Linked DNA regions of Actinopolymorpha cephalotaxi. The main gene of each other region encodes a partner of the protein of the gene in region 2 in a complex. Links are inferred from orthologs where the notes say so. Each region holds a gene or a part of one and is shown on either strand. Other genes may lie near its edges. The genes, in order: FHR37_RS05785, FHR37_RS07445 and rny.

Region 1 (9,671 bases), 380 kb from region 2 along the record:
GCTGGCCCGTGACCTGGGCGCCGGACTGGGCGTCGGCGGCCACCTCACCGCGCTGCGGCGTACCCGCGTCGGACCGTACGCACTGGATCAGGCCCGTACGATCGAGCAGCTCGAGGGCGGCTTCGAGGTGGTCCCGATCGCCGACGTGGCGGCCCGGACGTTCGCCCGGTACGACGTGGACGAGCACACGGCGCGGCTGGTCTCCTTCGGGCAGAAGCTGCCCGGCGTGCGGGTGGGCGGCGGCCCGGTGGGCGTGTTCGGCCCCGACGGCGCGTTCCTCGCGCTGTACGAGGACGTCGAGGAGGGCGCCCGGCCGGTCGCGGTGTTCGCGAGCTGACGGCGGGTTGGGACGACCCGTGACGCCCGGGTTGCCGGATGCCGGGACCGGAGCGAGGGTCCGCGGGCGACCGTCTGGCACTCTGTGAGGCAGGCGTATCAGGACGGAAGGGCGACGAGGACACGATGCAACGCTGGACAGACCTGACCGGGGTGGATCCGCGGTTCGGGCCGACGGTCGTCACGATCGGCGTCTTCGACGGCGTGCACCGCGGTCACCAGCGGGTGCTCGCCCGCACCCGTGAGCTGGCCCGCGAGCACGGCGCCCGCTCCGTCGTGGTGACGTTCGACCCGCATCCTGCCTCGGTGGTCCGCCCGGAGGCGGTACCGCCGCTGCTGGCGACCGTGGAGCGCCGGCTGGAGCTGTTCGAGGCGTACGGCATGGACGGCGTGGTCGTCGTGCCGTTCGACAAGGAGCGTTCCCGCGAGCCCGCCGAGGAGTTCGTCCGCGAACTCGTCCGCGCGCTGCGTCCGGTGGCGGTGGTGGTCGGCGACGACTTCCGGTTCGGGCACAAGGCGGCCGGCAACGTCGACCTGCTGCGCACGCTGGGCGCCGAGCTCGGGTTCGCCGTCGAGGGCCTGACCCGCGCGGCGAAGGTCCCCTCGACCGCCGAACCGGCCGCCGCGGACCCCGGCGATCCCGCCGCCCTCGATCCCGCCGCCCTCGATCCCGCCGACCCCGCCGGCGTCCCCGTCGACGCCGTGTCCTCCACCGCGGTCCGGGACCGGCTCGCGGCCGGCGACGTGGCCGGCGCCCGGGCCCTGCTCGGGCACACCTTCCGGGTGGACGGCCTGGTCGTCGAGGGCGCCCACCGGGGACGCGAGCTGGGTTTCCCGACCGCCAACGTGCCGGCGTCGACCGCCCTGGCGCTGCCCGCCGACGGCGTGTACGCCGGGTGGCTGCGAGTAGCCGACGTGGACGCGCCCGGCCCGCAGGTGCTGCCCGCGGCAATCTCGGTGGGCACCAACCCGCAGTTCGGCCACGAGCCGCGCCGGGTCGAGTCGTATGTCCTGGATCGCGACGATCTGGACCTGTACGGCCGGCCGGTCGCGGTGGAGTTCGTCGACCGGGTGCGCGGGCAGGACACCTACGACTCGGTGGACGCCCTGGTCGTCCAGATTCGTGCCGACGTGGAACACGTACGCCGTGTCCTCGCCGCCGACCCCGGCTGACCGGTGGCCCACCGGCGGGCTGGTAGCCTGACCACTGCCGTACGCCGGCCGCGGACAAAGAGTGCCCAGGTGAACCCGCCCTGGCGCGCCGCGCAACGGATCCCGAAAGGAGCCTCGTGTCGCTAGACGCTGCGACCAAGAAGCAGATCATCACCGAGTACGCGACCAAAGAGGGCGACACCGGTTCGCCCGAGGTCCAGGTGGCGCTGCTCACGCATCGGATCACTCACCTGACCGAGCACCAGAAGGCCCACAAGCACGACCACCACAGCCGTCGCGGTCTGCTGCTCCTCGTGGGTCAGCGCCGCCGGCTGCTCAACTACGTCATGAAGGAAGACATCCAGCGTTACCGCTCGCTGATCGAGCGGCTCGGCCTGCGCCGATAGCTGGAAAAGCTCCGGGAGCGGTCGCCTTCGTGGCGCCGCTCCCGGTACACAACAAGGACCGGAGCGGTCCCCGCGTGAGGCGGTAGCCAGGCCGCCGGTCCTCGGTAGTGGCTTCCGGGAGTCCTCCGGGCGAGATCACCACAGACGCGATCACCCCGAGACGTACCCGAGAGCCTCGATCGAAGACCGGCACATCCTGTACCCCACGCACCCCGCGGCAGATCGCTCCCCGATGTCATGAGGAGGGAGCCCCGTGGAGGGTCCCGGAATTCACACCGCCGAAGCCGTCATCGACAACGGCCGCTTCGGCACCCGAACGGTCCGGTTCGAGACCGGACGCCTTGCCCGCCAGGCCAACGGAGCCGTCGTCGCCTATCTCGACGAGGACACGATGGTCCTGTCGACAACGACGGCCGGCAAGCACCCCAAGGAACAGTTCGACTTCTTCCCGCTGACGGTCGACGTCGAGGAGCGGGGATACGCCGCCGGCAAGATCCCCGGCTCGGTGTTCCGCCGCGAGGGCCGGCCCAGCGAGGACGCGATCCTCACCTGCCGGCTGATCGACCGCCCGCTGCGCCCGTCGTTCGTCAAGGGCCTGCGCAACGAGGTCCAGGTCGTCGTCACCGTTCTGTCGCTCAACCCCGACGTGCTGTACGACGTGCTCGCGATCAACGCCGCGGCCTCGTCGACGCAGATCGCCGGCCTGCCCTTCACCGGCCCGATCGGCGGCGTTCGCGTCGCGCTGATCGACGGCCAGTGGGTCGCGTTCCCGCGGCGCGCCGAGCTGGAGAACGCCGTGTTCGACATGGTGGTCGCCGGCCGTGCGCTCGAGGACGGTGACGTGGCGATCATGATGGTCGAGGCCGAGTCCACCGACCACACCTGGGACCTCGTACGCGGTGGCGTCCAGGCGCCGACCGAGGAGGTCGTCGCCGAGGGGCTGGACGCGGCCAAGGGCTTCATCCGCACCCTGTGCGACGCCCAGACCGAGCTGGCCGCCAAGTCTGCCAAGCCGACCACCGAGTTCCCGGTCTTCCGTGACTACCAGGAGGACGTGCTCGAGGCGCTGACCAGCGCGGTGCGCGGTGAGCTGGCCGAGGCCCTCACCATCGCCGACAAGGCCAGCCGCGAGTCCCGCCTGGACGAGGTGAAGGCGCTCGGGCTGGAGCGGATCGGCGCCGACTTCGAGGGCCGCGAGAAGGAGATCGGCGCGGCGTTCCGGTCGCTGACCAAGACCCTGGTGCGCGAGCGGGTGCTCCGCGACAAGGTCCGCATGGACGGCCGCGGCCTCGCCGACATCCGGCCGCTGGCCGCGGAGATCGGGGTCGTGCCGCGCGTGCACGGCTCGGCGCTGTTCGAGCGCGGCGAGACGCAGATCCTCGGCGTCACCACGCTGAACATGCTGTCGCTGGAGCGGCGCATCGGTCTGACCCTCGCCGAGGACACGACCAAGCGCTACATGCACAACTACAACATGCCGCCGTACTCCACCGGCGAGACCGGCCGCGTCGGCTCCCCGAAGCGACGCGAGATCGGGCACGGCGCGCTCGCCGAGCGGGCGATCCACCCGATCCTCCCCAGCCGCGAGGACTTCCCGTACGCCATCCGTCAGGTGTCGGAGGCGGTCGGCTCCAACGGCTCCACCTCGATGGGCTCGGTGTGTGCGTCGTCGCTGGCACTGCTCAGCGCCGGCGTCCCGCTGCGCGCGCAGGTGGCCGGCATCGCGATGGGCCTGATCAGCGACGAGGTGGACGGCCGGACGGAGTTCGTCACGCTGACCGACATCCTCGGCGCCGAGGACGCGTTCGGCGACATGGACTTCAAGGTCGCCGGCACCCGTGAGTTCGTCACCGCCCTGCAGTTGGACACCAAGCTGACCGGTATCCCCGCGTCGGTGCTCGCGTCCGCCCTGCAGCAGGCGCGGGAGGCGCGGTTCGCGATCCTCACCCTGATGGAGAAGACCATCGGTGAGCCCGGCGACATGTCGCCGTACGCCCCGCGGATCATCACCATGAAGATCCCGGTCGACAAGATCGGCGAGGTGATCGGGCCGAAGGGCAAGGTCATCAACCAGATCCAGGACGACACCGGCGCCGACATCGCCATCGAGGACGACGGCACGATCTTCATCGGTGCCGCCGACGGTCCCTCCGCGGAGGCCGCTCGCGCGGTCATCGCCGGGATCGCCACGCCGACGATGCCCGAGGTCGGCGAGCGCTACCTCGGCACGGTGGTCAAGACCACCAACTTCGGTGCGTTCATCTCGCTGGTTCCCGGCAAGGACGGCCTGCTGCACATCTCCAAGCTGCGGGCACTGTCCGGCGGCAAGCGGGTCGAGAACGTCGAGGACGTCGTGAAGGTCGGCGACAAGCTGCAGGTGGAGATCGGCGAGATCGACGACCGGGGCAAGCTGTCCCTGGTGCCCGTGGTCGAGGACGCCGAGAAGTCGCCCGAGCAGTGAGCCCACGACTGGCACGGCTGGCTGCGGGGAGCCAGCCGTCTGGCTCGACTCGGACCCTCCTGAAGGAGGGCGACGGTGGAGTGGTCCGGCGTACGGTCCTGCCGGGCGGACTGCGCATCATCACCGAGGCCATGCCGCAGGTGCGTTCGGTGAGCTTCGGGGTCTGGGCGAGCGTCGGCTCGCGCGATGAGACCCCGGCGCTCGCCGGCGCCAGTCACTACCTCGAACACCTGCTGTTCAAGGGCACCCGGCGCCGGGACGCGATGGAGATCTCCTCCGCCCTGGACGCGGTCGGTGGTGAGATGAACGCGTTCACCACCAAGGAGTACACCTGCTACTACGCGCGGGTGCTGGACGCCGACCTGCCGCTGGCGGTGGACGTCATCTGCGACATGGTGACCTCGTCCCTGATCAGCGCCGCCGACGTGGACAGCGAGCGTGGCGTGATCCTGGAGGAGATCGCCATGCACGACGACGACCCCTCCGATGCGGTGCACGACCTGTTCGCCGAGGAGCTGTGGGGCGACTCACCGCTCGGCCGGCCGATCCTCGGCACCACCGAGTCGATCGAGGCGCTGACCCGGCGCCAGGTGCACGGCTACTACCGCCGCCGCTACCGCCCGGAGTCCCTGGTGGTGTCGGTCGCCGGCAACGTCGAGCACCGTGCCGTGGTGCGCCTGGTGACGCAGGCGTTCGAGCGTGCGGGCCGGCTCAACGGCCAGGTCAGTGAGCCGACGCCGCCGCGGTCGGGCAACCCGAGCAGGGCGCTGGCCTCCGCGGCCGCGGCCGCCACGGCTGCCCGCGGCTCGGTCCGGCTGGCGCACCGGCCCACCGAACAGGCCAACCTCGTGCTGGGCGTTCCGGGCGTGCCGCGCTCGGACGACCGGCGGTTCGTGCTCGGCGTCCTCAACGCCGCGTTCGGCGGCGGCATGTCCAGCCGGCTGTTCCAGGAGGTACGCGAGAAGCGCGGGCTGGCCTACGCCGTCTACTCGTTCGCGTCCCACTACGCCGACTCCGGCATGGTCGGCATCTACGCCGGCTGCCTGCCGAGCAAGATCGACGAGGTGCTGGACATCTGCCGCGACGAGCTGGCGAAGGTCGTCTCCTCGGGGCTCACCGACGAGGAGCTCGAGCGGGGCAAGGGGCAGTTGCGCGGCTCGCTGGTGCTGGGCCTGGAGGACACGGGTTCCCGGATGGGCCGGCTGGCCAAGGCCGACTTGGTGTACGGCGAGTTGCTCAGCGTGGACGAGATCCTGCGCCGGATCGACGCGGTGACGCTGGACGACGTTCGCCAGATCGCGAAGGAACTGCTGGAAGCGGCGCCGACGCTGGCCGTGGTCGGGCCGTTCGAGGACGCCGACCGGTTCGCCGGCGCGGTTCGCTGACGGCGTTGGATGCCGCCGGCGGTTCGCCGCCGGCGTAGCAGGGGAGGAGTCGTACGTGGTGAAGGTTGCCGTACTCGGAGCCCGCGGCCGGATGGGCGCGGAGGTCTGCCGTGCGGTCGAGGCCGCCGACGGGCTCGACCTGGTGGCCGGGCTGGACGTGGACGACCAGCTGACCGACCTGCGCGCCGCCGGTGCGGAGGTGGTGATCGACTTCACCCATCCCGACGCGGTGCTCGACAACCTCCGCTTCTGTGTGGAGAACGGCATCCACGCCGTGGTCGGCACCACCGGCTTCACGCCGGAGCGGCTGGAGCAGGTACGCGGCTGGCTGGCCGACGCGCCCAAGGTCGGCGTGCTGGTCGCCCCCAACTTCTCCGTCGGCGCGGTGCTGATGATGCGGTTCGCCGAGCAGGCCGCACGGTTCTTCCCCTCCGTCGAGGTGATCGAGCTGCACCACCCGCGCAAGGCGGACGCACCGTCGGGCACGGCCTCGCGGACGGCCGAGCTGATCGGCGCCGCCCGGCAGAAGGCGGGCCTGGGCGAGGTGCCGGACGCCACCACCCAGGAGGTGGCCGGTGCCCGCGGCGCGAGGGTGGCCGACGTACCCGTGCACAGCGTCCGGCTGTCCGGCCTGGTCGCGCACCAGGAGGTGCTGTTCGGCGGCGAGGACGAGACGCTGACCCTGCGGCACGACTCGATGGCCCGGACGTCGTTCATGCCGGGTGTCGTGCTCGGCGCCCGGACGGTGGGGGAGCGGCCCGGCCTCACGGTCGGGCTCGAGCACTACCTCGACCTGGGCTGACCCACTCCCCGCCGCGTTCCCGCGGTGTCAACGCGGCGTTGTCAGCTTCGCGGGCGTCACCGCCGCGCGCTGAGGCGGCGTTCCTCCTCGGCCTTCATCCGTTCCTGCCGGCGCACCCGCTCGGGGACGACGGCCTCCCGCGGCGCGGTGGGTGCGAAGTCGTACCGCTCCACTCCGAGGCCGCGCAGCACCGCCCGCTCCACCAGGGAGAAGTCGGCCGGATCTTCGCGGTCGAAGCGCATCGGCTCGGCCAGGTGCACCGGCGGGTTGGTGATCAGCCGGGGGACGCGCAGCAGGTTCTGCGCCTTCGCGTGCAGGACGTACGGATGCAGCAGGAAGACGTCGCCGACCCGGCCGGTGGCCTCCACGAAGTTGCCGCACTGCCCGACCAGGCTCGGGATGTCGAACTCCGTGGGCAGCACGCCGCCCGGCCGCTCGGCGAGGTAGCGCGCCACCGGTCCCACCGAGTCCGCGGCCACGAACGTCGCACCGCCCTGGTGCCGTACGTCCGACCACAACACCAGCGTCAGCAGGCCCTGCTCCGGCGAGTCGAGGAAGTGCCGGAAGAAGTCGCCGTCCTTGTGCCAGCCGGGAGCCGCGGCCGAGGCGGGCGTCCAGGGCCGGTCCTCGCCCTCCCACAGGTTGACGATGAACCCGTCGCCCCAGGAGTACGGCCGGGCCACCCGGTCCTCCCCGCCCAGCAGGTCGCAGGCGGCCTGCCATGCCTTCGGCGCGAACTCGCGTACGTCGATCCGGCGGTGTGTCGGCATGTGGATCGAGGACTGTTCCCAGGTGGACTGGTCGTCCGGGTCGTACCCGAGCCGGGTCCACACCTGGTCGGTGTACTCCGCGGCGGCCTCGGGGGTGAAGCAGTCGTGGACGACCACGAAGCCCTGGTCGAGAAAAGTCTGCGCCTGTTCGTCGGTGAGTACCTGATAGCCCGAAGCCATGAGAGTCCGTCCGTCGCGGTGGTTCGTTGATCTGGGTCCACTTCGACGCTAGGCGGGTGCGCGCCGGTCGGCGCGTGCGTTCGTCCGCTGGTCTCGGTTCGCGAGACGGTTGTCCGCGCCTGGTCAGTGGGTCGTACGGGCGAGTGCGGGCCCGGTCAGAACGCCAGCCGCACCAGCGCGGCGGTGAGGGCGGCGAGGGCGACGACCACGATGAACGGCGCCCGCAGCAGCAGCGCGACCACGGCGACCGCGACGCCGGCCAGCCGGGCGTCCACGACCAGATCGGTGCCCGAGCTCAGGGTCTGCACGCCGACGAGCGCGGCCAGCAGGGCGACCGGGAGCAGTGCCGCGGACCGTCGTACGGCCGGACGGTCGAGCACCTGGCGGGGCACGGACACCCCGGCCAGCTTGAGCAGGTAACAGCCGAGGGCGGTGGCCAGTACGGCGATCCAGAGCGTCACGGGCTCTCCTCCCGTGCCGCCTGCGCCGACGAGGGCTCCGGCTCGGCCGGGGAACCGGCAGCCGGGGTGGGCGAGGCGGACCGCAGCCCGAAGGCGACCGCCACCGCGCCCGCGGCGAGGACCGGAACCCCCGCGGGCACCACCGGCACCAGCGCCACGGCGACCAGCGCGCCGATCGCGGCGACCGCGCGGGTCCGCGCCGTGGTCAGCTGCGGCCACAGCAGGGCGACGAACGCGGCCGGGGCGGCGGCGTCCAGTCCGTACGTCCGAGGGTCGCCGAGGGAGGCCCCGGCCACCGCACCGAGCAGCGTCCCGAGATTCCACAGCGTGAAGAGAATGAGCGCGGTGTACCAGAAGCCGGCCCTGCCGAGTTCCGGCGAGCGCCGCCCGACCGCCATCGCGGTGGTTTCGTCGATGACGAAGTGCGCACCGGCCAGCCGGCGAAGGCCGCGCAGCCGGAGCAGGTCGGTCAGCCGAAGACCGTAGAACGTGTTCCGGGTGCCGAGCAGCAACGCCGCCAGCACCGCGGACAGGCCCGCCCCGCCGGCCCCGACGATCCCGACGAACGCGAACTGCGACGCCCCGGTGAACGCGAGCAGGGACAGCGCGCAGGTCTGCGCGACGGACAGGCCGCCGGCGACGCCGAGGGCGCCGAAGGAGATGCCGTACGCGCCGGTGGCGATGCCGATGGCGGCCGCGTCCCGGATCACCGCGCGCCGGGTCTCCAGGACCGCCGAAGCGGGACGGGACGCGCTCATGCTCAGTCGTCGACGAGGGCGGTGTGCAGGCGGATCTGCTTCGCGCGGACGCTCCCGTCGCCGTACAGGTCGAGCTCGCGGTGCGCCCGATCGGGCCCCCAGCCGGCCTCGGTGAGGAACTTCCGGAGTACGTCGTCGGTGGCCAGCAGCCAGATGACCGCCCGGCGGAAGTTGTCGGCGACCAGGGTGTCGACGCAGGCCTGCAGCAGCCGGGATCCGTGCCCGTGCCGGGTCTGGGTGGGATCGATGTGGAACGCCGCGATCGTCCCGTCGGCGATCGGGTCGGCGTCGGGGTCCTCGGCGGGCCCGGTCGCGGCGAACCCGACGACCTGCTGGTGGTCGAGCGCGACCAGTAGCCGGTGCCGGGCGTCCGGCGGCTGGGCCAGTGACCGCTGCCACTGCTCGGCGAAGGCGTTCTCGTCGAGCTGGTCGAGGACCTCGGCCGGGAGGAGGTCGGCGTACGCCTGCCGCCAGGCCGCGACCTGGACCCGGGCGACCTCGGGGGCGTCGGCGGCCCACGCGATGCGGACGCTGGTGTCGGCGCTGGGCTGGCTCATCCGCCCATCCTGTCAGCCGCCCTGTCGGCCGCCTTCTGCCGGGCGCGGTAGGCCCGGGTCTTCTGCCGGTTGCCGCAGGAGCCCATCGAGCACCAGTGGCGGGAGCGGTTCTTGGAGGCGTCCAGGAACGCCCACTCACAGTCCTCCGCGGCGCACAGCTTCAGCCGCTGCCAGCTGCCCTCGGCCTGGGCGGTGGCGACCGCGGCGACCAACGCGGCCAGGGCAGGGGAGACGCCGTCACCGGCGGGGACGAGGGCCGGTGCGGTGCCGGTGAAGGTCACCCGCAGCGGAAGGCGGGCGGCGGCCCGGTCGAGTTCGGGTACGCGGGTGGCGAGGTCCCCGTCGTGGTGCTGGCGCATCGCCTGTCGCAGTCCCGCGCGGAGCTCGTGGGCGAGGGCGAGG
Region 2 (9,501 bases):
CGCCGGGTTGACGAGGACGATCCCGTCCACCTCGTCGCCGTACACCTGCGCCAGCCGCAGGGCGAGGCAGCCGCCCATCGACTGGCCGCCGACGACCACCACCTCGCACTCCTCGCGCAACCGGAGGAAGTCCCGCTCCAGCGCGGCGAACCAGTCCGGCCAGCCGGTGCGGTCGAGGTCGGTCCAGGTGGTGCCGTGGCCCGGCAGCCGGGGTACGGCGACCCGGAAGCCGCGTTCGGCGAGGTAGGTGGCCCACGGCCTGATCGAGGCGGGCGAGCCGGTGAAACCGTGGGACAGCAGCACGCCGGCGGTCCCGGTGCCGGCGTACAGCGGTTCGGCGTACGGCTTCACTCGCACAGGCACGCTCCTGAAGGTCGCGCGACGGAGACGCGGAGGTCCGGTGGGAATCGTGTCACGGTCGGTTCACCCGCGCGGAGGCGGCCGGGGGTCGGTCCGGACCCCGGCCGGGCCGTCGCCAGGTCGCCGATCCGATCCGGTCCACAGAGGCGATACCCCACGGGCGGGCCCGCACTACTTGCGGCCGGCCCGGTGACGACCCGTGGGAGGGTCGGCGTTGCTCCGGGCCCGGACGAGGCCTAGGGTTCTCGGGCAAAGACGGAGGTGGGGTTTGTTCTACTGGTTCCTCAAGGTCTTCGCCCTGGGGCCGTTGCTGAGAACGGTCTTCCGCCCCTGGGTCGACGGCCTCGAGAACGTCCCCCGCGAAGGTCCAGCCATCTTCGCGAGCAACCACCTGTCGTTTTCGGACTCGGTGTGGCTTCCGCTGGTCCTTCCCCGGCGGATCACGTTCCCGGCCAAGATCGAGTACTTCATCGGTACGGGCATCAAGGGCCGCCTCACCGCGCTGTTCTTCCGCGGCATCGGCCAGGTCCCGATCGACCGGACCGGCGGCCGGGCCAGCCAGGTCGCGCTCGACGCCGGGCACAAGCTCCTGCAGAAGGGCGAGCTGTTCGGGATCTATCCCGAGGGCACCCGTTCGCCCGACGGCAAGCTCTACAAGGGCAAGACCGGCGTGGCCCGCCTCGCGCTGGCCTCCGGCGCCCCGGTGATCCCGGTGGCCATGATCGGCACCGACAAGATGCAGCCGCCGGGCAAGGCACTGCCGAAGCTGATGCGGCCCGGCGTGCGGATCGGCAAGCCGCTGGACTTCTCCCGCTACGAGGGCATGGAGGAGGACCGGTTCGTCCTGCGCTCGGTCACCGACGAGATCATGTACGAGCTGATGGAGCTGTCCGGCCAGGAATACGTCGACATGTACGCCCAGAAGGCCAAGGACGAGCTCGGCAAGCGGCGCGGCAGCGACGCGGGTGAGAAGTCGGTGGGCTCCACGGGCAGCTCCGGTTCGGACAGCGCGGCCCAGTCCGGCTCCGGCACCGGCTCCGGCACCGGCTCCGGCAACGGCACCGGTCAGGCAGCCGGCTCCGGACCCGACGAGCCGGGCACCGACGGCGCCGCCGTCCGCAGGGCGAGCTGAGAGAGGGACCGACCATGGGGGCGGGCGGCCGGTTGCCGATGCTGCCGGGTTCTGGACGTACGCGCGCGAACGCCGGCGCCGACGGCACGGCCTCGCTGTGGAAGGCGCTGGCGGTCCTGCGGTTCGTCGTGCTGGCCCAGGCGCTGGCGGTCAACCTGTTCCGTTGGGAGCGATTCGACCATCCGCTGACCGGCTGGCTCGTTTTGACCGTCATCTCCGCCTGGACGCTGGTCGCCACCTGGGCCTACGACGCACCCGAACGCCGCCGGTGGCCGCTCCTCTCCGCCGACCTCGCGGTGGCGGTCGGCTCGATCCTGATCACGCCGTACGTCCTCAGCCCGGAGATGCTGAACCGGCACGACTTCACCCTGCCGACGTACTGGGTGACCGCGGCCGTGCTGGCGTGGGCGATCAGGTACGGCTGGATCGGCGGCGTCCTCGCGGCCCTGGTGATCTCCCCGGCCGACATCGCCACCCGGGCACACATCACCTCCACCACGTTCAGCAACCTCTTCCTGCTGCTGCTGGCCGGGGCGATGGTCGGTTACGCCGCCTCGCTCGCCCGCAGCGCCGCGGCCGACCGCGCCCGGGCCACCGAGCTGGCCGCCCGGACCGCGGAGCGGGAACGCCTCGCCCGGGCGGTGCACGACGGCGTGCTGCAGGTTCTGGCGTACGTCCAGCGGCGGGGGAACGAGCTCGGCGGTGAGGCCGGCGACATCGCCCGCGCCGCCGGCGAGCAGGGCGAACTGCTGCGTGCGCTGGTCAACGGCCAGCCGATGCCGGTGGCGGGGGAGCGAGTCGGCCAGTCGGCCCTGTCGGGGCTCTCGGGGTTGTCGGAGTTCTCGGGGCACGCCATGCAGCAGGCCGTCGACGAGACCGACACCGGCATGATCGACGTCGGTGGCCGGCTCACCGGCCTCGGCGCGGCCGGGATCTCCGTCGCCACCCCGGCCGACCCGGTGCTGCTTGCGGGCAGCGTCGCCACCGAGCTGGTCGCCGCCGTCCGTGCCGCGCTGGACAACGTCGCCCGGCACGCTCCGGGCGCCAGGGCGTTCATCCTGCTCGAGGACGACGGCGAGGCGGTGACGGTGAGCGTCCGCGACGACGGGCCGGGGATCCCCCCGGGCCGGCTGGACCAGGCCGAGGCCGACGGCCGGATGGGGGTGAGCCGCTCGATCGTGGGCCGGCTGACCGAGCTCGGCGGCACGGCCACGCTGTCCGCCACCCCGGCCGGGACCGAGTGGGAGCTCCGGGTGCCTCGCGCCGCCGCCGACGCGGCGCCCGCCTCGACCGGGCTCCGGTGGACGCCGCCGGGATGGCTGGCAGGCAGGCGTTCGACCAGACCGGATGCCCACCCGGCTACCGACCCGGATGGCGACCTGGATGGCCGGTCGCGAGCCCGGCCGGAGCCCCGGCCCGGCACTGAGCCGCAACCGGATCACGAACCGGATGCCAAAGCGGATATCGGGTGACGAACCGGCTCGCACGTTGCGTAAGGTCGGTGCATGATCCGGGTGATGGTGGTCGACGACCATCCGATGTGGCGCGGTGCCGTGTCCAGCGACCTGCAGCAGGCCGGATTCGAGGTCGTCGCGGAGGCCGGCGCGGGTGACGAGGCGCTGCGCCGCGCGGAGGCGACCCGGCCCGACGTGGTGGTGCTCGACCTGCAGATCCCGGTCCTCGGCGGCGTCGAGGTGACCCGCCGGTTGGCCGAGAGCGAGTCCCGCACCCGGGTGCTGATCCTGTCCGCCAGCGCCGAGCAGCTGGACGTGCTGGCCGCGGTCAAGGCCGGTGCCGCCGGCTATCTCGTGAAGTCCGCCTCCCGCGAGGAGCTTCTCGATGCCGTACGCCGGACCGCCGCCGGCGACGCCGTCTTCACCCCCGGGCTCGCCGGCCTCGTGCTGGGGGAGTTCCGCCGCCTGTCGGGCGCGTCCCGCGCGGCCGAGCCGGTCGCCCCGCAGCTGACCGAGCGGGAGACCGAGGTGCTGCGGCTGGTGGCCAAGGGGCTGAGCTACAAGGACATCGCCGACCGACTGGTGCTCTCCCACCGAACCGTGCAGAACCACGTCCAGAACACCCTGCGCAAGCTCCAGTTGCACAACCGGGTCGAACTCGTCCGGTACGCCCTGGAAAGCGGACTCGACAGCGCCGACGAGACCTGACGGGACCTGACGAGACCTGACGGCGGCCCTGCGGAGGGCGGCGAACCCGGCAGGGCTAGGCTCGACAGGACCTGTTCTTGCAGTCTTGGAAAGGACTGTCAATGCGAGTTGGTGTGCTCACTGGTGGTGGCGACTGCCCAGGACTGAACGCGGTCATCCGGGCCGTCGTACGCAAGGGAGCGTCCGAGTACGGCTATGACTTCGTCGGGTTCCGGGACGGCTGGAAGGGCCCGCTGGAAAACGTCACCTGCGAACTCGGCATCCCGCAGGTGCGGGGCATCCTCCCGCGCGGCGGAACCATCCTCGGATCGTCGCGGACCAACCCGTTCAAGGTGGACGGCGGCGTCGAGCGGATCAAGGAAAACCTGGCGAGCAACGGCGTGGACGCCCTGGTCGCGATCGGCGGCGAGGACACCCTCGGCGTGGCGACGAAGCTGTCCGAGCTCGGTGTCAACGTCGTCGGCGTGCCGAAGACCATCGACAACGACCTCGGCGCCACCGACTTCACGTTCGGCTTCGACACTGCGGTCAACATCGCCACCGAGGCGATCGACCGGCTGCACACCACGGCCGAGTCGCACCACCGGATCGTCGTGGTGGAGGTCATGGGCCGGCACGCGGGCTGGATCGCGCTGCACTCCGGCCTCGCCGGTGGCGCCAACGTCATCCTGATCCCCGAGGTGCCGTTCGACCTGGAGAAGGTCGTCGAGGACGTCGAGAGCCGCTTCCGTACCAACTTCTCGCCGATCATCGTGGTCGCCGAGGGTGCCACCCCGAAGGAGGGCACCCACGCCCTCGCCAACGAGGAGCTGGACTCCTTCGGCCACGTCCGCCTCGGCGGGGTGGGCGACATGATCGCCGCGGAGCTGGAGAAGCGGACCGGCAAGGAGGCCCGCGCGGTCGTCCTCGGCCACACCCAGCGCGGCGGCACGCCGACCGCGTTCGACCGCTGGCTGGCCACCAGGTTCGGCCTGCACGCGATCGAGGCGGTGCACGACGGCGACTTCGGCCAGATGGTCGCGCTGCGCGGCACCGACATCGTGCGGGCACCGCTGGCCGAGGCCACCCGTGAGCTGAAGGTCGTCACCCCCGAGCTGTACGCCGAGGCCGGCGTCCTGTTCGGCTGAGCCGCTCCTCGAAGATCGTCGTCCGGGGTCGGCGCGTCCGCGCGCCGGCCCCGGTCATACTCTCGTGACGTGAACTCTCTCCAGGCCTGGCGTGACCTCCCGGCCGCCCAACAGCCGGAATGGCCCGACGCGGGTGCGGTGCGGGCCGCCGCCGCACAGCTGCGGACGTTCCCTCCGCTGGTCTTCGCCGGCGAGTGCGACTCCCTCAAGGCGCGGCTCGCCGACGTCGCGGCGGGGCGGGCGTTCTTCCTGCAGGGCGGTGACTGCGCGGAGACGTTCAACGGCGTCGGCGCGGACGCGCTGCGCAACAAACTCCGCACGATCCTGCAGATGTCGGTGATCCTCACCTACGCCGGCAGCGTGCCGGTGGTCAAGGTCGGGCGGATCGCCGGTCAGTACGCCAAGCCGCGGTCCAAGCCGACCGAGGTGCGCGACGGCGTCGAGCTGCCCGCCTACCGCGGCGACGCGGTCAACGGCTTCCCGTTCACCCCCGAGGACCGCACGCCCGATCCGGACCGGTTGGTGCGGATGTACCACTCCTCGGCGGCCACGCTCAACCTCGCCCGGGCGTTCGTCGTCGGCGGCGAGGCAGACCTGCGCCAGGTGCACGCGTGGAACACCGACTTCGTGCGCGACAGCCCGGTCGGTGAGCGCTACGACCGGATGGCCCGCGACATCGACCGGGCCATCTCGTTCATGCACGCCTGCGGCGCGGACCCGGCGGAGTTCCACTCCGTCGACTTCTACGCCAGCCACGAGGCCCTGCTGCTCGACTACGAGGAGGCCCTCACCCGGATCGACTCCCGGACCGGCCTGCCCTACGACACCTCCGGCCACTTCCTGTGGATCGGCGAGCGGACCCGTCAGCTCGACGGCGCGCACCTGGAGTTCGCCCGGCACGTGCGCAACCCGATCGGGGTGAAGCTCGGCCCCACCACGACCCCGCAGGACGCGCTGACGCTGATCGAGCGGCTCGACCCCGACCGCGAGCCGGGCCGGCTCACGTTCATCACCCGGATGGGTGCGGGCCGGATCCGCGACGCGCTGCCTGAGCTGGTGGAGAAGGTCACCGCGAGCGGCGCCTCGGTCGCCTGGGTGTGCGACCCGATGCACGGCAACACCTTCGAGGCGCCGAACGGCTACAAGACGCGCCGCTTCGACGACGTACTGGAGGAGGTCGAGGGCTTCTTCGAGGTGCACCGGTCGCTCGGCACCGTGCCGGGCGGGCTGCACGTCGAGCTCACCGGCGACGCGGTGACCGAGTGCGTGGGCGGCGGGCACGCCCTGGCCGAGGCCGACCTGGTGCACCGGTACGAGACCGTGTGCGATCCGCGGCTCAACCGCGCGCAGTCGCTGGAGCTCGCGTTCCTCGTCGCGGAGATGCTGCACCGCGCCTGAGGTTTCGCCGTACGCCACGAACGGGCCGGGTGCTCCCCACAGGGGAGTCGCCCGGCCCGTTCGTTCATCGGCCTTTGTGAGCCGCCGTGGTCAGCTCCACAGCCGGTCCCGGTGAACCTCGGTGTCCCACACCTCGCTCGGCTCGAAGAAACTCGGGAACGCCGGGTCGAGGTGCTCGCGGAAGAGTTCCTCGTTGATGTCGTCGAAGCCCAGCCCGGGCTTGTCCGGCACGGTGATGTGGCCGTCCTCGATCAGCGGGCTGGGCAGCCCGGTCACCAGGTCGCTCCACCACGGCACGTCCACGGCGTGGTGTTCCAGCGCCAGGAAGTTGTGCGTGGCCGCCGCGATGTGGGCGCTCGCCAGCGTCGCGATCGGCGAGGCGGCCATGTGCAGCGCCATCGCGACGCCGTGCTCCTCGGCGAGGTCGCCGACCCGCTTGGTCTCCAGGATGCCGCCGGAGGTGGCCGGGTCGGGGTGCACGATCCGGATCGCCTCGGCCTCCAGCAGCGGCTTGAAGTTCTCCGCGAGGTAGATGTCCTCCCCGGTGCAGGTCGGGGTTGACAGTGCCGTGGTGAGCTCCCGCCACTGGGCGGTGAACTGCCACGGGACCAGGTCCTCCAGCCAGGCAAGGGCGAACGGCTCCAGCGCCCGGCCGACCCGCAGGCAGGAGTCGACGCCGATGTGGCCGAAGTGGTCGACGGCCAGCGGGATGTCGTACCCCACCGCCTCACGTACGGTCGCGACGTGCTCGGCCAGCAGGTCGACGCCCTTGTCGGTGACCCGGATCCCGGTGAACGGGTGCATCGTGGTGGTCTGCTCGCGGGCGCCCGGCGGTGCGATCAGCGCACCGGGCACGTCCCAGAGCAGGTTGATGCCCACGTCCATCTTCAGGAACTGGTAGCCCAGCTTGCGCCGCCCGACCAGCCGTTCGGCGAGCACCTGCGGGTCGGGGGAGTTCGGGGTGTCGGCGTAGCAGAGCACCCGATCGCGGAACTTCCCGCCGGCCAGGGCGTACGCCGGAACGCCGTACGCCTTGCCGGCAAGGTCCATCAGCGCCATCTCCACACCGCACACCCCGCCGCCCTGCCGGCCGTGGTGGCCGAACTGCTTGATGGCGCGGAAGAGCTTGTCGACGTTGCAGGGGTTCTCACCGACCAGCCGGGCCTTCAGCAGCAGGGCGAAGCTGCGGCTCGCGCCGTCGCGTACCTCGCCGTACCCGCTGATGCCCTGGTTGGTGTCGATCCGGATGATCGTGGACCGGAACGGCACCCCGGTGAGCGAGGCCACCCGCAGGTCGGTGATCCTCAGGTCGCTGGGCCGAGAGTGGGTGTTCACCCGGTCCAGCAACTGGTCGCCGGTCAGCTCCTGGTCGTGGCCTGCCCGGCCCGGTCCGCCTGCTCCTGCTCCTTGCGCCATCGCTGGAAGTCCTCCTCGATGTGGCTTTCCCACGTGCCGACGTCGATCTCCGCGCTGCTGTAGACCTGCTCTGCCAACCGGAGCTTGCCGAAGACGTCGCGGGTACGGATGTCCGCACTGGACTCGGCGACCATGGCGGCCAGGTGCGGTGGGATGAAGATGAGTCCGCTCGGCGTTCCGAGCACCACGTCGCCGGGGAGCACGGTCGCGTCGCCGATCCGGACGGGAAGGTTGATGCCGGCCAGGGTCACGTCCCTGATCGCGGTCGGGTCGGCGTCGCGAAAGAAGAAGTTGACACCGCCGTCGAGTTGGCTGATTCCCTGGTAGTCACGGATGCCACCGTGGATCACCGCGCCGACACCGGTGCGTGCGGCGATGGCGGTGCTGAGGTTGTCACCGACAACCGTGCCGTCGCGGACCTTGCCGAAGATGTCGGTGACCATGACGTCGCCGGGCACCAGCGTGGAGATGATCCAGGAGTTCTGCTTGTCGGGTGCGAGGTGACCCTCGCGGGCACCTGCGGCGACGACCGCACTGTCGAAGTCGGGACGGTGCGGCAGGAACTGCGAGGTGACCGCCCGGCCGACGAGGACGTTGCCGGGGTGGGTCTGGCGCCAGCCACCTGCGAACTGGCGGTCGTGGCCCTGCCGGCGGAGGACACCCCACGCCTCCTCGGTGGTGGCCAGCCGGATCTCCTCCAGCACCTCGTCAGGGACCTTCGGCCGCCCGTCCGGAAAGCGCTCGCCCTGCCAGGAGGACGTCAGCTCGATCAGGTCCTCGGGAGTGGGTTGGATTCGCATGAGTGAAGGGAACCTCCGCCGTCGGTGGATCTTCGCCAGATCGTAGGAGGGTTGCCGGGGGCAGGACAACGCGTACGTCCTGAGCCGGTTACCTGTGCCCGGATGTGGCGACCGGGCGGCCGGAACAGGCCTTCTTTTCCAGGGCTTTCCAGGCCCCTCCAGGGCTTGCTCTAGGAGATCGCGGCGAGGTACGGACTCATGTCCATGCCGGGGTAGCGGGCGCCGACGTTGGCGACGGTGGACTTGTTCCAGTACGCGTCGCCCACCCGGGGGAAGCCGACGAACTCACGCTGGCGTGGGGTGGCGTGCTCCAGGAAGTGGTTCATCTCCGGGCTGCCGCCGTCGTGCTGGAACGTCACCTGGCCACACCACGGGGTGTCCACCCGCTTGAAGCCGATGTTCTGGGCATACCTCAGGCCTTCGGACGCGGTGAGCGCGGAACCGCGGTGGAAGGTGTTCATCGAGTAGATCAGCACCGACCCGGCCGGAACGACCACCGGCACCTCGTGTGCGTACACCTCCGGCGATCCCTCGCGGGTGTGGAAACGCGGCTCCCGGGGGAGGTCGCGGGTGAACTTCTGCGACACCACGTAGGTGGGGCTGAGGTCCACGGTCACGTCGGTGTAGTAGATGATCGCCGGCAGGTCGACGATCTCGTCGTCCGGCGGCGGGCACACCAGCGTGTTGTTGCCGTAGTCAAGGTGGAGTTGCTGTTCGAAGTCGCGCGTACCCGCGTACTTCCCGCCCAGCTGGCCGTGGCTGAGCATCAGCCGGTCGGTGCCGATGACCCTTTCGGCGAACGCGATCAGCTCCGGATGCAGCGTCGTCTCGTTCAGCGCGTCACCGACGAAGGGGAAGGTGGCGAACGTGCGCAGCCGCCCACTCTTCGCGGCGACCGACTCCTCGTACCACCGCGGGTGCCGGGCGTACTCCTCCCACGGCGGCATGTACTCGTGGATGTTCTCGACGGTCGCTCGTACCTGGTCGTCGTCGAGCAGGGGCACCACGACGTACCCGTGCTCGCGCCAGTGCTGGTGGTCCGCTTCGCGAATGGTGCCCATTCCTCGAGGTTCCCTTCGTTGAGCGATTCGTCCACCTTAGGTTTG
Region 3 (9,502 bases), 280 kb from region 2 along the record:
GGTCGGGCAAGTCGACGCTGTGCCGGACGATCAACCGCCTGGAGCCGATCGACTCCGGAGAGATCCGGCTCGACGGCCAGCCGCTGCCGGAGGAGGGCAAGAAGCTCGCCCAGCTTCGCGCCGACGTCGGCATGGTGTTCCAGTCGTTCAACCTCTTCCAGCACAAGACCGTGCTGGACAACGTCACCCTCGGCCCGATCCGGGTCCGCAAGGTCGCGAAGGCGGAGGCCGAGACCAGGGCCCGGGCGCTCCTGGACCGGGTGGGCGTCGGCAACCAGGCCGAGAAGTACCCCGCACAACTGTCCGGCGGACAGCAGCAGCGGGTGGCGATCGCCCGCGCCCTGGCGATGGAGCCGAAGGTCATCCTCTTCGACGAGCCCACGTCCGCGCTCGACCCGGAGATGATCAAGGAAGTCCTCGACGTGATGGTCGACCTCGCCAAGGGCGGCATGACGATGGTCGTCGTCACCCACGAGATGGGTTTCGCCCGCAGCGCGGCCGACCGGGTCGCGTTCATGGCCGACGGGCGGATCGTCGAGGAGCGCACACCCGAGGAGTTCTTCAACAACCCCCAGTCGGCACGGGCGAAGGACTTCCTCTCCAAGATCCTCCAGCACTGAATGCCCAACCCGCACACGCAGAACGCCGCGCCCACCGGACCTGCCGGGACCATACGCAAGCTGGGGTTGCGGGCCACCATCAGAAAGGGACGTCATGCGTAAGAGCAGTCTGCGGTTGCTCGGAGCCGGCCTGGTAGCCGCGCTGGCCCTCACCGCCTGTGGAAGCAGTGGCGGCGGCCAGACGGACGTCAAGGTCGCCGAGAACCCGAAGTTCCCCGCCGGTTCGTCGATGGAGAAGTTCGCCAAGGCGAAGAAGATCAAGATCGGCATCAAGTTCGACCAGCCGGGCATCGGCTACAAGAAGCCGGGCACCGACACTCCCACCGGCTTCGACGTGGCGATGGCCGAGATCATCGCCGGCGGCATGGGCATCGAGCCCAAGAACATCGAGTGGGTCGAGACCGTCTCGAAGAACCGCGAACCCTTCCTGCAGAAGGGCACCGTCGACCTCGTGCTCGCGTCGTACTCCATCACGCCCGAGCGTCGCCAGGTCGTCGGCCAGGCCGGCCCGTACTTCGTCACCGGCCAGGGCCTGCTGATCCGCAAGGACGACAAGTCGATCAAGTCCGGCGCCGACCTGAAGGGCAAGAAGGTCTGCTCGGTCACCGGCTCGACGTCGCTGAAGCAGGTCGAGGAGAAGTACGGCGCCAACCCGGCTCCGTTCGGCTCCTACTCCGAGTGCGTGACCCAGCTGAAGAACAAGTCCGTGGACGCGGTCACCACCGACGAGGCGATCCTGCAGGGCTACGCCGCCGAGGACAAGGACCTGGTAACGGTTGGCAAGCCGTTCACCGAGGAGCGTTACGGGATCGGCTTCAAGAAGGGCGACACCGGAATGTGCAAGTACCTCACCGACAGCATCAACAAGTCGGTGTCGGACGGCGACTGGAAGAAGGCGTTCGACGCCACGCTCGGCAAGGCCACCGACGTGAAGGCGCCGGCCGCGCCCAAGCCGGACCCCTCCTGCCAGTGAGCATCGGTCTGCCCGGCGCGCGGCCCGAGTGCCCGCGCCGGGCAGACCTGTGTCGCCCACCCGTCCGCTTCTCCGGGCGCCAACCAAGGGAGACCAGCCCGACGTGAACGTGCTGATCGACAACCTGCCGAAGATCATCTCCGGCTTCTGGCTCACGGTCCAGCTGCTCGTCGTCTCCGGGATCGTCGCGACCCTGCTCGGCACTTTGCTGGCAGGGATGCGGGTCTCCCCGGTGCCGGTGCTGCAGCGCGCGGGCACGGCGTACGTCACGGTCTTCCGCAACACCCCGCTGCTGATCGTCTTCCTGATCATCGTGACCGGGCTGCCGGCGGTCGGGCTGCAGTACAGCTTCTTCGTCCGGGCGATCATCTCGCTCTCGCTCTACACCTCGGCGTTCGTATGTGAGGCGCTGCGTTCGGGCATCAACGCCATCCAGGCCGGGCAGGCCGAAGCGGCCCGGGCCATCGGCATGACGTTCGGGCAGAGCCTGCGGCTGATCGTGTTGCCGCAGGCGTTCCGTGCCGTCGTGCCGCCGCTGGCGAGCATCCTCATCGCCCTGACCAAGAACACCGCGATCGCCGAGGTGTTCGGCGTCACCGAGGCGAGCTACCAGCTCGACTCGCTGGTACGCGACTTCCCGACCGCCCTGTGGTGGCTGTTCGCCGGCATCGCGTTCGGCTACATGATCATCGTCTTCCTGATCGCCGGCGGCGCCTCCCTGCTCGAACGACGTTGGACGGTGACCCGATGAGTACAGTCCTCTTCGACGTACCCGGCCCGGTCGCCCGGCGCCGGCACCGCATCGGCGGGGTGATCGGTTCGATCGTCCTGCTCGCCCTGCTCGGGCTGGTGCTGTGGAAGCTGTGGGCGGCCGACCAGATCACCCCCAAGGCGTTCGAGCCGTTCACCGACCCCGACATCCTGCGCGGGCTCGGCGAGGCGATCCTCACCACGCTGACCGCGGCCGCGGTCGCCATCGTGCTGGCCCTGGTCTTCGGTGCGGTCTTCGCGGCCGGGCGGCTGTCCGACCACGCGATCCTGCGCTGGCCGTCGATCGCGGTGATCGAGTTCTTCCGCGCCATCCCGCTGGTGCTGCTGATCCTGGCCATGTTCCTCGGCTTCGGCGACGTGACGGGCCGCTTCTGGGCGCTGGTGCTGGCCCTGATGCTCTACAACGGGTCGGTGCTCGCGGAGGTGTTCCGCGCCGGGATCAAGGCGGTGCCGCGCGGGCAGTCGGAGGCGGCGTACGCGCTCGGCCTGCGCAAGAGCAGCGTGATGCTGCTGATCCTCGTACCCCAGGCGATCACCACGATGCTCCCGGCCATCATCAGCCAGTGCGTGGTGGCGCTGAAGGACACCGCGCTCGGCTACATCATCAGCTCCCAGGAGCTGGCGTCGTTCACCAAGCAGGTCATCTCCGGCTACAACAACCCGATCGCGGCCGGCGCCATCGCGGCCGCGGTCTACATCGTCATCAACTACACGCTGTCCCGGATCGCGCAGTGGCTGGAGGCGCGGCAGCGCCGGAGGGGACGCGCCGTCGTCCCGCTGGCCAGCACCCCGGCCGGCGATCCCAGCGGCGGCGTGTCCGGCGGTGTGTCCGGCGACGGCTCCGGCCCCACGCGCTGACCCTGGTCGTCGCTGAACCCGGTCGTCGCTGAACCCGGTCCGGCCCGCTGAGCCTGGCGGGCCGGTCGCCGGTCAGAGCGCGGTCTCGGTGGCCCGGGTCTCCCGGATCACGGTGACCCGGATCTGCCCGGGGTAGGTCAGCTCGGTCTCCACCCGCTTGGCGATGTCCCGGGCGAGCACCTGCGCCTGCAGGTCGTCGATCTCGGTCGGGACCACCATGACGCGGACGTCCCGCCCGGACCGCATGGCGTGCACGGAGGCCACGCCGGGGTAGGACCGGGCGATCTCCTCCAGCCGCTCCAGTCGCTGGACGTACGCCGCGAGCGACTCCCGGCGGGCACCGGGCCGGCCGCCGGAGATCGCGTCCGCGGCCTGGGTCAGCACCGCCTCGACCGTACGCGGCTCCACCTCGTCGTGGTGGGCCTCGATCGCGTGCACCACCTCCGGGTTCTCCCCGTGGGTTCGGGCGAGCTCGGCGCCCACGATGGCGTGACTGCCCTCGACCTGGTGGGTGAGCGCCTTGCCGATGTCGTGCAGCAACCCGCAGCGCCTGGCCAGGGCCGGGTCCAGCCCGAGCTCGGCAGCCAGCATGGCCGCGATGGACGCCGACTCGACCAGGTGCCGCAGCACGTTCTGGCCGTACGAGGTACGGAAGCGCAACGTGCCGAGCAGCCGGACCAGCTCGGGGTGCAGGTCGGTCAGCCCGGTCTGCGCCACCGCGTCCTCCCCCGCCCGCAGGCAGGTCTGCTCGACCTCGCCGAGGCTTCGGACGTACAGCTCCTCGATCCGGCGGGGATGAATCCGCCCGTCGAGCACGAGGTGCTCCAGCGTCATCCGCCCGACCTCGCGGCGGACCGGGTCGAAGCAGGACAGCATGACCGATGCCGGGGTCTCGTCCACGATCACGTTCACGCCGGTGATCTGCTCGAAGGCGCGGATGTTGCGCCCGTCCCGGCCGATGATGCGGCCCTTCAGCTCGTCGCTGGGCAGCTGCAGCGTCGTCACCACCGCCTCGGTGGTCTGTTCGGTCGCCAGCCGCTGCACGACCGTGGTGATGATGGCCCGGGCACGCCGGTCGCCCTCGTCGCGCGCCCGGCGCTCCAGGTCGCGGACCGTCAGCGCCGCCTCGCGCTTGGCCTCGTTCTCGATGGAGCTCACCAGCTGGGCCCTGGCCTGGACGGCGGTCAGCCCGGCGGTGCGTTCCAGTACCAGCCGGCGCTCGGTCTCCAGGTCGGTGAGCGCGGCCCGGCGAGCGGTCAGGGACTCCTCGGCAGCGGACACCGTACGGGCTCGGGCCTCCAGCTCGCGTTCGGCCAGGTCGAGCCTGGACTCGCGTTCGGTGAGCCGGCGGTCGCGGCGGTCGAGGTCGTCGGAGCGGGCCCGTAGTTCCTCCGGCGGTGGAGTCGCCGCCGGACCGGCGGCGACGGCGGACGGCGTTCCCGGCTGCGTTCCGGGCCGGATTCCCGGCTGCGTTCCCGATTGGGCACGGGTGGTGGCCCACCAGGACCACGCGGGACGGAGGAGGGCACCGAGGAGCACGAGGACGGCGAGCCCGACGAGCAGCAGGGCGACCTGGACGAGGGACCACATCAGGGCAGCTCTCCCTTCCCCGACCGCCACCTCGGGCGGAACCCGCCGGTGGAGGTCTGGCGTGGAAGGGATCGGTCCGCGCGGCCGGGCCGGCGGCCGGGCGGCGACCTTGCCGCGGGCCCCGGAGCCGACGGGTCAGGTCGTCATCCCCGGCCGACCTCACCTGACACGAGAATCGGTGACGCGGAGTTGTCACTGGTCCGGCTTTCGAGCCGGTCGACGGTGATGGTCTCGGTGGTCTCGAGGAAGTTGCAGGTGAGGCTCGGTCCGGCGGATGCGAGTGGCGGCGACGACGACTGACGCAGAGTGATCTCTTCCTGCTCTGGAGGCTAAGTCGCCGTACCGGGCCGGTCAAGGACGGTGGACAAGGGCGGCCGTCCGGCCCGTGCAGGGGCGGGCGAGAACCGGTCGTCCCGAAGTCGTCCCAGGGTGTGTCGCGAAGTGACCGCCTGACTCGTGGCCCACTTCGCAACACCCTAGAAGAAGTCGCGGGACCAGGGCAGGCGGCCGGCGAACACCCGGTCGAGCGCGGCGAGGTCGGCTGCCTCCCCACCGGCGACCAGTCCGAGCCGGGCGAGCCGGTGTGCGGACGCCCAGCCGGTGTAGAGCGAGGCCAGCCGGCCGATGCCGAGGCGTACGTCACCTCGTCCGCCGGGCTCGAGGCGGCCGGCGCCGTCCTTGACCCGCAGCACGTGCGGGCCGGTGTTCCACCTGGCGATCGGGTCGTCGAGGTGGAGATGAACCTCGGCGGTGACGTCCGGGGCGTAGCCGCGGGCAGCGACCGCGCCGGCGGCGTCCACCAGCCGGGTCATCCAGCACCAGCCGCGGTCGACCGGGCGCAGATCGCGTTCGCCGACCAGCATCGGCAGCGCGGACTGGGGCGGCGTCACCAACGTCACCGTGCCGGCCACGGGGTACTGCGCGGCGAGAACGCGCAGCAGTGCGAGCTCACTGGCCAGGTCGGCGGCCAGCGACTGGAGCACGGTGATGGTGTAGAAGCCGCGGTTGTCGTCCGGGTCCGTACGACTGGTGACGAGCAGGCCGGTGATCCGGCCATCGGTCTCCGCGACGTATCCCTCCTGGATTCCGGGATGGCCGAGGAGCCTGCGGAAGCCGAACTCCGGGCCGTGGGACAGGTTGCCCGGCTCCTCCCGCGACACCTCCTCGTGGAGTTCGCGGATCGCGGGCAGGTCCGCCCCGGTGGTGGGCCGCACCTCGACCTCGCGGTCGGGTCTGGGGAGGGAGGTGAGTGCCCGCAGGTCGATCCGCTGCTCGGGATAGCTGCCGGCGACCTCCCAGCCGTTGCGGCGGTAGAGGGTGTGGTTCATCGGATAGAGCGAGGACACCACTTCGCCGCAGTCGCGCATCGACCGGATCGCCTCGTGGACGAGGGTGCTCGCGACTCCCCTGCCGCGGGCGTCGGGCGCGACGGCCACGCCGGACACTCCACCCATCGGCACCCGGCGTCCGCCGAACCACTGGCCGAGCTCCCACACCGCCAGCCGTCCCACGATCCGCTCGCCCTCGGTGGCCAGCAGCCGGCGGTCGAGAGGATTCGCGGCCCGGTCGTTCGTGTCGTCGTAGGGAGCCGGACGTGCCGCGAACGCCAGTTGACTGAGGTCGTGAAGGGCCTGCCGGTCGTCGTCGCGGGCGGTCCGCACCTGAAGCGCCATGGCTCGCACGCTAGCGCCGACCTCGCGGCGGCGGTGACCCGGGCGGATCACCGGCCGGTTCAGGCCGTGGGTACGCCTAGGGACGAGTCCTACGGACCCGCGGTCTCCATCGAGTCGGCGGCACCGCTGAACTCGGCGACGGCAGCGCGGTGTTCCTCGTCGGACTCCCCCTCCAGTGCCTCCCGGACGACCCGCGCGGCGAGCCCCGGCGAGTAGCCCTTGCGGGCCAGCATCGCGGCCAGCCGGCGGACTCTGGTGCGCCCGTCGAGCCCCCGGGTCGCGGCGAGCTTGCGGGTCACCAGAGACCGGGCGGTTTCCAGCTCCGTCTCCGGGGACAGCTGGTCGAGCGCTTCGCCGACCTCGGAGTCACCGACCCCCCGGCGGCGCAGTTCGTGGGCAAGCGCCCGCCGGGCCAGCCCACGCCCGGTGTGCCGGGAGTCGACCCACGCCCGAGCGAAGGCCCCGTCGTCGATCAGACCGACGTCGGTGAACCGCCCGAGGACGGACTCGATGACGTCCTCGGGCACTTCCTTACGTCGCAGCGCCTGTTCCAGCTCGGCGCGCGAGCGGGGTTGGCCGGTGAGCTGGCGAAGGACGATGGCGCGGGCTGTCTGCTCGGGATCGGTCGCGGCGGGTTCCTGGTCGTCGTCCGACCGCGACCTCGATCTCGACTTCGAGGACCTCGATGACTTCTGCCTCACCTGTCGTCTGCTCCTCGGTGCTAGAAGTCCTCGGGCTCAGGCTCGGACTCGTCCGCGGGCTGGTCCACCCGCGGGCCGATGCCGACCTTCTCCTTGATCTTCTTCTCCAGCTCCTCGGCGAGGTCCGGGTTGTCACGGAGGAACTTCCGCGCGTTTTCCTTGCCCTGGCCGAGCTGGTCGCCCTCGTAGGTGTACCAGGCGCCGGCCTTGCGGACGATGCCGTGCTCGACCCCGAGGTCGATCAGGCTGCCCTCGCGGCTGACCCCTTCACCGAAGAGCATGTCGAACTCGGCCTGCCGGAACGGCGGTGCCATCTTGTTCTTCACGACCTTCACCCGGACCCGGCTGCCCACGGGGTCCTGGCCGTCCTTCAACGTCTCGATCCGCCGCACGTCGAGGCGGACGGACGCGTAGAACTTCAGCGCCTTGCCACCGGTCGTGGTCTCCGGCGACCCGAACATCACGCCGACCTTCTCGCGGAGCTGGTTGATGAAGATGGCGGTGGTCTTGGAGGAACTGATGACGCCGGTCAGCTTGCGCAGCGCCTGGCTCATCAGCCGGGCCTGCAGGCCGACGTGGCTGTCGCCCATCTCGCCCTCGATCTCGGCCCGGGGGACCAGGGCCGCCACCGAGTCGATCACCACGACGTCGAGCGCACCGGAACGGATCAGCATGTCGGCGATCTCCAGCGCCTGCTCACCGTTGTCCGGCTGGGACACCAGCAGCGCGTCGGTGTCGACGCCCAGCTTCTTGGCGTATTCGGGGTCGAGGGCGTGCTCGGCGTCGATGAAGCCGGCGACCCCGCCGGACTTCTGCGCGTTGGCCACCGCATGCAGCGCAAGGGTGGACTTACCCGAACTCTCCGGCCCGTAGATCTCCACGACCCGCCCGCGGGGCAGGCCGCCGATCCCGAGCGCCACGTCGAGGGCGATCGCTCCGGTCGGGATCACCTCGGTCGGAGCGCGGCCCTCCTGGCCCAGACGCATCACTGCGCCCTTGCCGAACTGCCGCTCGATCTGCGCTATCGCGGTGTCCAGCGACTTGTCGCGGTCTTGAGCTGCCATGCTCGCCATCCCGGTCAGGTCGGGGGCTCGGCGTGAGCCCCGGGACTTCTTCTGCGTGGTCTTTTCGTTCATCACACCCGAGACGTTAGAGGTGACCACCGACATACCTGGATCCGGGCGGTGAAACCTGTGGACGCCACGGCCGTGAGCCGCATTGTGGACAAAACCCGCCGGCGGCGAGTGCGGCCCACCAGTGACACTCTACGACGATATGACGAACACGCGTTCGAAGAGGTGCGCCACGCCGAGTCGGCTCGCCCGAACCCCGGGCTCGCTCTGCGACCGGCCGGGCAGCGGTCAGCGTTCCGAGGCGGGAAGCTCCAGCGCCTGCCACACCGCGCGCCAGACGGTCTTCGCGTCGACGCCGGAGTCCAGCGCCTGCTGGGGAGTGCGACCGTCCAGCTCCGCGAGGACCTGGTCGCGCGCCCACGAGCGCGCGTAGCCCGAGCCGAGGTGGTGTTCCATTCGTTGCCAGAATTCCGTCAGTCGCACCGGCCCAGTATGACCGTCACCCGGCGCCGTACCCGCGGGCGGTCGCCGGCCCCGCGGCGGCGAAGGGCCCGGCCGCGCCAGGCGACCGGGCCCTTCCAGCATGGCGCCCACGAGCGCCGACGAGCAACGGCTAGCTGCGCATGCCGGCGTGGTCGGAAGGCGTCGACGGGACGACGATCTCCAGCGACGCCAGCAGGAAGTCGCACGCGTGGTGGGCCTCGTCGACGGCGATCTCGAAGAACAGGTCCGCCGCCTCGTCGTCACCGGCCTGCTCCGCACGCTGCGCGTACGTCGGGTACATGACCGTCGCCTCGTGCAGCTCACCCTTCATCGACTTCAGGAGGTTGGCCTTGTTGTCGCGCACCAGCCCGTACAGCTCGGCCGCCTCGGCGAAGTGCTCCCCCAGCTCCTGGCTCGCGGTGTTCTCCCACAGCCGGGCGAGCCGCGGCTGGCCTGTCTGCCGGGCCTTCTCGGCGTAGGAGGTGTAGGAGGCGTTGGCGAAGGCCTCGCCGCGGATCGTGGCCAGGAGGTTCTCCCGGGTCCGGCCCCTGCACGCGGGCAGGCTGGCGAAGATCGGCTTGGGCCGGAAGTACTCACCCACCGGGACCACGACACCCGAGTGCGGGTGGGTGATGGCGTACAGCGCCCTGCGGAACCGCTTGGCGTGCACCGCCTCGTCGGCCGCCAGCTCCCGGAACAGCTTTGCCGCCGGCTCGCATCGGTCCTGCTCGGCCTGGTAGGCGAAGTACGGATAGATGAC

The links.
Region 1: FHR37_RS07445 (region 2) and FHR37_RS05785 share a complex: the UniProt entries of both Bacillus subtilis proteins name them as parts of the possible RNA degradosome complex. The link is inferred for Actinopolymorpha cephalotaxi from one-to-one orthologs.
Region 3: FHR37_RS07445 (region 2) and rny share a complex: the UniProt entries of both Bacillus subtilis proteins name them as parts of the possible RNA degradosome complex. The link is inferred for Actinopolymorpha cephalotaxi from one-to-one orthologs.

What each region holds. Positions count from the first base shown.
Region 1 is NZ_JACBZA010000001.1:1,269,116-1,278,786, forward strand. The notes cover bases 1,751-4,752. They hold FHR37_RS05785 (polyribonucleotide nucleotidyltransferase), read left to right. Parts: upstream 1,751-2,148; coding sequence 2,149-4,356; downstream 4,357-4,752. Other genes in these bases: rpsO (30S ribosomal protein S15), read left to right, coding at 1,751-1,895; FHR37_RS05790 (M16 family metallopeptidase), read left to right, coding at 4,437-4,752. Outside these bases: tRNA pseudouridine(55) synthase TruB, read left to right, coding at 1-337; FHR37_RS05775 (bifunctional riboflavin kinase/FAD synthetase), read left to right, coding at 463-1,509; more of rpsO, read left to right, coding at 1,626-1,750; more of FHR37_RS05790, read left to right, coding at 4,753-5,741; dapB (4-hydroxy-tetrahydrodipicolinate reductase), read left to right, coding at 5,797-6,543; FHR37_RS05800 (phytanoyl-CoA dioxygenase family protein), read right to left, coding at 6,600-7,493; FHR37_RS05805 (AzlD domain-containing protein), read right to left, coding at 7,649-7,954; FHR37_RS05810 (AzlC family ABC transporter permease), read right to left, coding at 7,951-8,712; FHR37_RS05815 (GNAT family N-acetyltransferase), read right to left, coding at 8,715-9,269; FHR37_RS05820 (CGNR zinc finger domain-containing protein), read right to left, coding at 9,266-9,671. UniProt on the Bacillus subtilis protein: Involved in mRNA degradation. Catalyzes the phosphorolysis of single-stranded polyribonucleotides processively in the 3'- to 5'-direction. Necessary for competence development in Bacillus subtilis.
Region 2 is NZ_JACBZA010000001.1:1,646,493-1,655,993, forward strand. The notes cover bases 2,937-5,768. They hold FHR37_RS07445 (6-phosphofructokinase), read left to right. Parts: upstream 2,937-3,755; coding sequence 3,756-4,781; downstream 4,782-5,768. Other genes in these bases: macS (MacS family sensor histidine kinase), read left to right, coding at 2,937-2,964; FHR37_RS07440 (response regulator), read left to right, coding at 2,998-3,654; FHR37_RS07450 (class II 3-deoxy-7-phosphoheptulonate synthase), read left to right, coding at 4,851-5,768. Also shown: FHR37_RS07425 (alpha/beta hydrolase), read right to left, coding at 1-363; FHR37_RS07430 (lysophospholipid acyltransferase family protein), read left to right, coding at 629-1,492; more of macS, read left to right, coding at 1,507-2,936; more of FHR37_RS07450, read left to right, coding at 5,769-6,179; FHR37_RS07455 (mandelate racemase/muconate lactonizing enzyme family protein), read right to left, coding at 6,270-7,595; FHR37_RS07460 (RraA family protein), read right to left, coding at 7,538-8,395; FHR37_RS07465 (phytanoyl-CoA dioxygenase family protein), read right to left, coding at 8,566-9,456. UniProt on the Bacillus subtilis protein: Catalyzes the phosphorylation of D-fructose 6-phosphate to fructose 1,6-bisphosphate by ATP, the first committing step of glycolysis.
Region 3 is NZ_JACBZA010000001.1:1,365,867-1,375,368, reverse strand. What follows is about bases 2,554-5,386. They hold rny (ribonuclease Y), read right to left. Parts: upstream 4,813-5,386; coding sequence 3,295-4,812; downstream 2,554-3,294. Other genes in these bases: FHR37_RS06195 (GNAT family N-acetyltransferase), read right to left, coding at 5,289-5,386; FHR37_RS06205 (amino acid ABC transporter permease), read left to right, coding at 2,554-3,222. Outside these bases: FHR37_RS06220 (amino acid ABC transporter ATP-binding protein), read left to right, coding at 1-620; FHR37_RS06215 (glutamate ABC transporter substrate-binding protein), read left to right, coding at 715-1,593; FHR37_RS06210 (amino acid ABC transporter permease), read left to right, coding at 1,697-2,344; more of FHR37_RS06205, read left to right, coding at 2,341-2,553; more of FHR37_RS06195, read right to left, coding at 5,387-6,485; FHR37_RS06190 (regulatory protein RecX), read right to left, coding at 6,575-7,186; recombinase RecA, read right to left, coding at 7,207-8,250; FHR37_RS31310 (DUF3046 domain-containing protein), read right to left, coding at 8,548-8,742; FHR37_RS06175 (rubrerythrin family protein), read right to left, coding at 8,873-9,502. UniProt on the Bacillus subtilis protein: Endoribonuclease that initiates mRNA decay. Initiates the decay of all SAM-dependent riboswitches, such as yitJ riboswitch. Involved in processing of the gapA operon mRNA, it cleaves between cggR and gapA.